Regions from separate parts of the Rhizobium sp. BK181 genome, predicted to be linked through region 2. Evidence: predicted binding sites of a transcription regulator. Region 2 holds the regulator's gene; the other holds the start of a gene.
The links. The regulator LexA, encoded in region 2, represses DNA repair genes until DNA is damaged. The targets are predictions, from matches to a motif close to TGTTCNNNNTGTGTTCNG.
Positions count from the first base shown of each region.

Region 1: the regulator LexA is predicted to act here: its motif matches at 2,187-2,204, upstream of uvrA (excinuclease ABC subunit UvrA).

Region 1 covers NZ_JACHZA010000013.1:134,036-138,248, forward strand. The annotation lists gene uvrA (excinuclease ABC subunit UvrA) at 1-2,066, opposite strand, end outside; gene FHT77_RS23700 (single-stranded DNA-binding protein) at 2,316-2,852, shown strand; gene FHT77_RS23705 (hypothetical protein) at 3,170-3,565, shown strand; gene FHT77_RS23710 (MarC family protein) at 3,562-4,203, opposite strand.
Region 2 covers NZ_JACHZA010000011.1:50,730-54,942, forward strand. The annotation lists gene kdsA (3-deoxy-8-phosphooctulonate synthase) at 1-793, opposite strand, end outside; gene FHT77_RS21695 (VOC family protein) at 790-1,674, opposite strand; gene lexA (transcriptional repressor LexA) at 1,875-2,591, shown strand; gene FHT77_RS21705 (ComEC/Rec2 family competence protein) at 2,572-4,213, opposite strand, start outside.

The DNA of each region.
Region 1 (4,213 bases), on a different contig from region 2:
TCACGCGCGCCCATGACGCGCCGCGCGGCAGATTTATACAGCGTCTCGATCAGGAACGTGGACTTGCCGCCCCCCGATACGCCGGTAACGGCCGTAAAGACGCCGAGAGGGATGGAGGCGGTGACATTCTTCAGATTGTTGCCGCGGGCACCGACGACCTTGATCTCCTTGCCCTTCTTGGGCTTGCGCCGTTCGTCTGGAACCGGAACGCCGAGTTCACCGGACAGATATTTGCCGGTCAGCGACTTCGGGTTCGCCATGATCTCTTGCGGCGTACCGTGGGCGATCACCTGGCCACCATGGATGCCGGCCGCCGGACCGATGTCGACGACATCGTCGGCGGTCAAGATCGCGTCCTCGTCATGCTCGACCACGATCACGGTATTGCCGATATCACGAAGGTGCTTCAGCGTATCGAGCAATCGAGCGTTGTCGCGCTGATGCAGGCCGATCGACGGCTCGTCGAGGACATACAAGACGCCGGTCAGGCCGGAACCGATCTGCGACGCCAGCCGGATGCGCTGGCTCTCGCCACCGGACAAGGTTCCGGAGTTTCGCGACAGGCTGAGATAGTCCAGGCCGACGTCATTGAGGAAGCGCAGGCGGTCGCGGATCTCCTTCAGGATGCGAACGGCAATCTCATTCTGCTTGGCGCTCAGCGACTGCGGCAGAACTTCGAACCAGTCTCGGGCGACGCGGATCGACATGTCGGTCACCTGGCCGATATGCAGCGCGTTGATCTTGACAGCAAGTGCCTCCGGCTTCAGGCGATAGCCGCCGCAAGACGGGCAGGGGGCGGCCGACATATAACGCTCGATTTCCTCGCGCGCCCAGGCGGAATCCGTCTCCTTCCAGCGGCGCTCGAGATTGGTGATGATGCCCTCGAAATTCTTATGCGTGGTATAAGACCGCGCACCATCGGCATAGTGGAACTCGATCTTCTCGTCGGTGCCATTCAGGATGACGTCCTTGACCATATCGGACAGATCGTTCCACCGCGCACCGAGCTTGAAGCCGTAGTGTTTACCGAGGGCCTCCAGCGTCTGGTTGTAATAGGGCGATGTCGACTTCGCCCACGGCGCAATGGCGCCATCGCGTAGCGTGCGCTCAGGCTCGGGCACAATCAGATTGGCGTCGATCTTCTGCTGTGCGCCAAGACCGTCGCAGGTCGGGCAGGCGCCGGCTGGATTGTTGAAGGAAAAAAGCCGCGGCTCGATCTCGGGAATGGTGAAGCCCGACACCGGACAGGCGAATTTTTCCGAGAAGAGGACTCGCTCGTGCGTTTCGTTGAGCGACTTGTTGGCAGACCCGCCGGCGGCGGTTTCTTCCAGCGGCAACGGCTTGTCGGCGAACTCCGCAACGGCCAAGCCGTCGGCAAGCCTTAGCGAGGTCTCGAAGCTGTCTGCGAGGCGCGATGCCATATCGGGGCGGACGACAATGCGGTCGACCACGATATCGATATCGTGCTTGTACTTCTTATCCAGGGCTGGGACGTCCGCGATCTCGTAGAACTGGCCATCGACCTTCACGCGCTGGAAGCCCTTCTTCATCAGGTCCGCCAGCTCTTTCTTGTACTCGCCCTTACGCCCGCGCACGAGCGGCGCGAGGATGTAGAGACGCGTGCCTTCCCCGAACTCCAGCACGCGGTCGACCATCTGGCTGACCGTCTGGCTCTCGATCGGTAGCCCGGTTGCAGGCGAATACGGTATGCCGACGCGCGCAAAGAGCAGACGCATGTAGTCGTAGATCTCGGTTACCGTACCGACCGTCGAGCGCGGATTGCGCGAGGTCGTCTTCTGCTCGATCGAAATCGCCGGCGACAGGCCGTCGATTTGATCGACGTCGGGCTTCTGCATCATTTCGAGGAACTGGCGCGCATAGGCCGACAGGCTTTCGACATAGCGCCTCTGGCCTTCCGCATAGATCGTATCGAAGGCAAGCGACGACTTTCCGGATCCCGAAAGACCGGTCATGACGATCAGTTTGTTTCGCGGCAGATCGAGATCGATGCCCTTCAAATTGTGCTCGCGCGCGCCGCGGATGGAAATCGTCTTCAGTTCGCTCATCGTCTTCTGCTTCTGTGCTGGAACCAGCCCCTTATTTAGTGATGCCGGCTGGCGAGTCGAGGCTCAATGTCCGTCTGCTGCAAGGTTTTCGATTCGGTTGACAGGATCATAGGGATAAACTAGAACAAATAAAGAACAAAATTCTCTGTGGATGAACCGGCTATGGGCGCCCATCGCCGGCGCCCTATGGTTTAAGGTGCACCGATTGTTTCAAGCGCCGCCGGGCAGGGCGGCAGGTAAGGTGAAAGTATGGCTGGCAGCGTAAACAAGGTAATTCTGATCGGGAACGTGGGCGCTGACCCCGAAATCCGGCGGACCCAGGATGGCCGGCCGATCGCCAATCTTCGCATCGCGACGTCCGAGACCTGGCGCGACCGCAACTCTGGCGAACGCCGCGAGAAGACGGAATGGCATACTGTCGTGGTCTTCAACGAGGGCCTCTGCAAGGTCGTCGAGCAGTATGTAAAGAAAGGCGCCAAGCTCTATATCGAGGGTGCGCTGCAGACCCGCAAGTGGCAGGACCAGAATGGCCAGGACCGCTATTCTACGGAAGTCGTTTTACAGGGCTTCGGCTCGACGCTGACGATGCTCGACGGTCGCGGCGAGGGCGGAGGCGCAAGCTCCGGCTTTGGCGGCGGTCGCGGCAGCAATGCCGGCGGTGGCGATTTCGGTGGCGGCGGTGGCTACGGCGACGATTACGGCGCGCCCTCGCAATCGTCCGGTCGCAGCAGCGGCGGTAGCGGCGGAAACTTCTCGCGCGATCTCGACGACGATATCCCGTTCTGATCGAAGCCGTCATCGACGGCATCTATGACGGCGCGCCGAGAGGTGCGCCGAACGCGTTTTGGCTCGAGGCTTGGCGCAGCCGGCTCTTTCTCACAGGCCCAAGACTTCAGCCGGACCGGGCCCATCTCGGCAGCGCCCGGTCACCATTCCATCGCGATACCTCAGTCGAATAGGCGGACGCGATGCATTTCAGTCGATCATTCTAGTCAAAGTGACGGCGCCTCACTCTCCGAAAGGATAGGCACGGCTGGGTTCTCAAATCTCCAGACCCGCGCGATATTCGTAGGATGAGAGAAGCGAACTCCCAATTTCGGTCAATGACGGCCAGTGCTGCGAGAACGATGGTCGCGGACGACCTTCTTGAATTGGGGTTGGATCTCGACCGCCTGAGCGAAAACCACTTGCGGACGCTGTGGGGCGAATTCAAGTCTCTCCGCGCAGAGGAGCCGCACATCAGATCTGTCGCAATCCGGATTTTCGTCTGGTACGTGGTTGAGAGCAAACTGTTCAACTCCGCCGCGATGCGCAGGTCTGGCGCCATCGGCAGATCAATCGCCACGATGAGGGCATGGGCCGAAACCGATCCGGCACTGACCTCGGTCGTGCTTCGCGAAGCCGAGGCAGTAAAGTTATTCCTTTATCAAATATTCGAACGGGCCGATGCGCCTCGGCAAACGATCCTGGAAGCACAAAAGCGCCTACTCCAGGCCTAGCCCGCGGGCATTGTGACCAAGGTGGACTTCAGGCCATCAACCACGAATTGCGTTGCCAGCGCGGCCAGGATGACGCCGAGAAGGCGCGTCAGAATTGCGCGCCCCGTAACACCCAGGAAACGATCGACTCTTTCAGCGACAAGCAAGGAGAAAAAGAGCAGTAGCAGGTTCGATGCAAGGACGATGATCAATTGCGCGCGCTCGATGGAGCTGTGCATTGACCCGGCAATCAGGATGGTCGCGGAAATCGCGCCGGGACCGGCGATTAGCGGAATCGCCAACGGAAAAACCGAAATATTATGGATATGATCGATGGTGATTGCGGCCGTGCTCGTCTTCTCCTTGCGGTCCTGCCGCTTCTCGAAAACCATTTCAAACGCAATCCAGAACAAGAGAAGGCCACCGGCGATGCGAAAGGCGCCGATCGAGATGCCGAGGACCCCGAGTACACTCGCGCCGAACAGCGCGAAGATGGCAAGGATGACAAGGGCGATGATCGAGCCGCGCAGCGCCACCTGCTTTCGCTGGCTACGGCTCATACCGGTGGTTAGGCCGAGGAAGATTGGCGCGAGGCCAGGCGGATCGATGGTGACAAGCAGCGTCGTGAAGGCGTTGATCAGTTGGTCGGCGCTTGCCATTGTCCCTCCA
Region 2 (4,213 bases):
GCATGTCCTTGAGATAGACCATGTTCGGACCGTCAGACGGCGCGTTGTCAGGATCTTCGTGCGTTTCGACGAACACACCGGCGACACCGACGGCAACGGCCGCGCGCGCCAGCGTCTCCACGAATTCGCGCTGGCCGCCGCTGGAACCACCCTGCCCTCCGGGCTGCTGCACCGAATGGGTGGCGTCGAAAACAACAGGGGCGCCCATCGCCGCCATGATCGGCAGCGAGCGCATATCGGAGACCAGCGTGTTGTAGCCGAAGGAAGCGCCGCGCTCGCAAAGCAGGATATTCGGGTTGCCGCTGGAATTGAGCTTGTTCAAGACATTCTTCATGTCCCAAGGGGCAAGGAACTGGCCCTTCTTGACGTTGATTGTGCGACCGGTTTTGGCGGCTGCGACCAGCAGGTCTGTCTGGCGACTGAGAAAGGCCGGGATCTGCAGGACGTCGACGACCGTCGCCACCTCGGTGCACTGCTCCTCGGTATGGATGTCGGTCAGGACAGGAAAACCGTATTCCTTCTTGAGGTCGGAAAAAACCTCCAGCGCCTTATCAAGGCCGATGCCGCGCTGGGCGGAGAGCGATGTCCGGTTCGCCTTGTCAAAGGAGGACTTGTAGACAAGGCCGAGACCAAGCTTGTCGCAAAGCTCCTTCAATACACCGGCGACCATGAACGCATGTTCGCGGCTCTCCATCTGACACGGTCCGGCAATCAGCGACAGCTTGCCGGTATTCGAAAAGGTGACGCGGCCGGCGCCTTCGCCGACCGCGACTTCGGAATTTGTCTGGCTCATCGTTTCTCCTCGAAGGCGAAGAGCGCACCCTGCCCGGGCGCTGCCTTCACCAGAATTCGATTGTTCTTGCGCGTGTAGGTCATCCCGTTAGCAGCCAAATGCGCTTCTGTCACGGCGAGATCACCGACCTTGAAAACAACGGCAACGCCGCGAAGGCCGCGATCGTCTGAGGGAGCAGAAATATCGAAGTAGGCATCCAGTCCATCGGGGGACAGAACGATGATCCTGGCGTTGGGCGTTGCAACACTTACACCAAAGGCCTCGTTGATCACCGTCAGGCCGTGCGCCGCCGCGCGCACAAATGGTCCAAACGCCTTTGGGTCCGGCGCGCCAAGAACGATCTCCGCGATCCCGCCCACGCCATTTGGGTGCACTTGCAGTGCCCTTCGATCGGCAGGCAGCGGATTGACCCTCTGGCAGGTGAAAAAAAAGAAATCAGGTGCGCGCAGGTCAACTGCGAACGCGAGTTTGAATGCAGCAGTGGCTTCCGAGCCGTCGGGCATCTTCATCGGCCGCTCGAACTGCAGCATCTCACCGCCGTTGATCTTCTCCCCAAGGAATCTAGCGTGGTCGCGGTCGGCGTCCCCCGTCGCGAAGACCACTGCGGACAGTCCATCCTCGCCGCATCGAAACCGAAAGGCACGGTCACGCGCGGTGAAGACGTTGCCCTTCCTCGCCGACGCCTCGTGCAGTTCAAGGCTGGCGACGCCCAGTGGCTCCAGATAAGTTTCGTCGGCGAAGAAGATACAGGCGTTCTCTGTTCCGAACGGGTGCCGCGCATCTGGCGCGACGGTGAATCCCAGCATTCCGAGGCGCTCGCGCGCAAGCCTGATGTTGGACACCGGCAGCACAATGTGGTCCAGCGGATGTGCTTCGCTCATGGCAAACTCCCCGGGGATTTGCGAAGATGTGCGCCGGGCAAGAGAACAATGCAACCCCCTTCTCCGCATTCACTCAAAAGCGACGCAAAAACTGAACAAGTTGCAGGCAAGTTTTACGAAAATTTAGGTACTTGCAGAACACATATGGAACATATAGTGTCTGTTCTGGCTTTGTTTCACAACTCTGGGGTTCAACTTCGATGCTGACGCGCAAGCAACAGGAGCTTCTTCTCTTCATTCACGAACGAATGAAGGAGTCCGGTGTCCCCCCATCTTTCGACGAAATGAAGGACGCTCTCGATCTCGCGTCGAAGTCGGGCATCCACCGCCTGATTACGGCGCTGGAAGAACGCGGCTTCATTCGCCGACTGCCGAATCGAGCCCGCGCTCTGGAGGTCATCAAGCTGCCAGAGGCATATAATCCCAGTCTCCAGCCGCGCCGCGGTTTCTCGCCGAGCGTGATCGAGGGCAGCCTTGGCAAACCTCAACCGGTCGCGCCGCCAAAGCCGGCCGCGCATGCGGACAATGGCAATTCGGCCTCTGTACCTGTTATGGGGCGGATCGCTGCAGGCGTGCCAATTTCTGCAATCCAGAACAATACGCACGACATCACGGTTCCGGCCGACATGCTTGGCCCAGGCGAGCATTATGCGCTCGAGGTGAAGGGTGACTCGATGATCGAGGCCGGCATCTTCGACGGCGATACGGTGATTATCCGCAACGGCAGCACCGCCAACGCCGGCGATATTGTTGTCGCACTTGTCGATGACGAGGAAGCAACCCTCAAGCGCTTCCGCCGCAAGGGCGCTTCGATCGCGCTTGAAGCTGCGAACCCGGCTTATGAAACGCGTATTTTCGGACCCGATCGCGTCAAGGTTCAGGGCAAGCTGGTCGGCCTCATTCGCCGCTATCACTAAAGACAGGCGGCTCTCCATCGAAGGTGCCGCTTCGCCAATTGTATGCCCGATGCCGCATCCAGGGCCGGTCAAGTGTCTTGTAGGCCGTCGTCACGACAGGCGTTCCCTGTTCGTCTATTCGTATCTCTGCCGCACCCGAGCGGCGCAAGGTTTCCCCCGTGAACAACAATGCACCTGACCGGCATTCGCTTGCGCGCAGGCGAGCGGGTGTAACGACGATGTCGGCGGTGTCGCAGGCAGCGCCGACGTAGGCGGGATCTTCGACGATCGTCAGAACGTAGCCGCTGTCGTGCGCCGCTGTGCACCAAGCGCCTTTCAGGCAGACGAAACGGTTCTCAACGCCTCTCGCAACGACCTGCCGCAACGCGTTGCGAGCGTTATGCAATTCGTCGGCCGAGAGCCTCCGAGGCTTGCCGTCGCCGTCTCGCCGGCGGACCGGTTTGACACCCTCTATCAGGAGCGGCGGCCGGGCTTGCTCCGCAACCAGAGCCCTTCGCCATTGGTCGAAAATGAAGTCGGGTGGGCGCGTCCGGTTGGAAGCAATAACCTGATTGTCGACAATCGCGACGAGACCGCCATCCTCGGCAATGATGAAATCTGGCGCCGGTCTGGACGGCGCGAGCACAACGAACAGAGTTGCCAACGCGATCGCAACAGCGCCAAGGTACCGCAGTCTGGTGCGCAGAAGCGCAAGCACGAGGAAGCCTGCGACGGCGACAGGAAAGTACCAAACCGGCAATCGACCGATATCGACGTTGCCGCCCCATCCCGAGACCATCTTTGCAATGGCGATCACAATTTCGAGCCCGAACCCGGCGATTTTCCAGGGAACGACATCGAGGCCAAACGGCGTCAGCAGCATCGCGAACATGCCCATAGGCATCACCACGAAGGAGATTACCGGCATGGCCATGAGATTTGCGGGCAATCCATAAGCGCTGAGCCGATGGAAATGTTCGACTGCAAAGAGCGCGGTCGAGAAGCCTCCGATCATTGAGGAAAGGAGGATGCCAGCAAAGAAGCGTGCGACAAAAACTACGGGCTTCACTGCCCTGACTTGCAGCAAGGGATGTTCGCGCGCGGCTCGCTTCGACCACATCGCATAACCGGCAACCAGCGCAAGAGTCGCCGCAAATGACATCTGGAAGCTCGGGCCTAGCGCCTCGGATGGAGACAAGAGCAGAATCACCCAAGCCGATAGGGCAATGTTGCGTAGACTGATTGACGGCCTGTCGAAGAATACAGCGGCCAGCATGATTGCCATCATGATGAAGGCTCGCTCTGCCGAGACCGCAAAGCCCGAGATCATGTAATAGGCTGTCAGGGCGACGAGCGCGCCAGCAGCTGCAATCTTCTTGGTCGGGTACGCCTGCGTAACGGATGGAAACAGGCTCAGCAGTTGGCGTAGGCCGACGAAGAAGATACCCGCGGAGAGCGCCATGTTGAGACCGGAGATTGCCACGATATGCGCCAGACCCGCCTGTCGCAGCGCGTCGGTGGTTTCCCGCGAGATCGCGCGCCGCTCGTCGGTGACAAGCGACGCCGCAAAGGCGCCGGTGTCGCCCGGCAGGATTCCACGGATGCGGTCTCCAATTCCGCTTCGAAGACCATCCAGCCAGTTG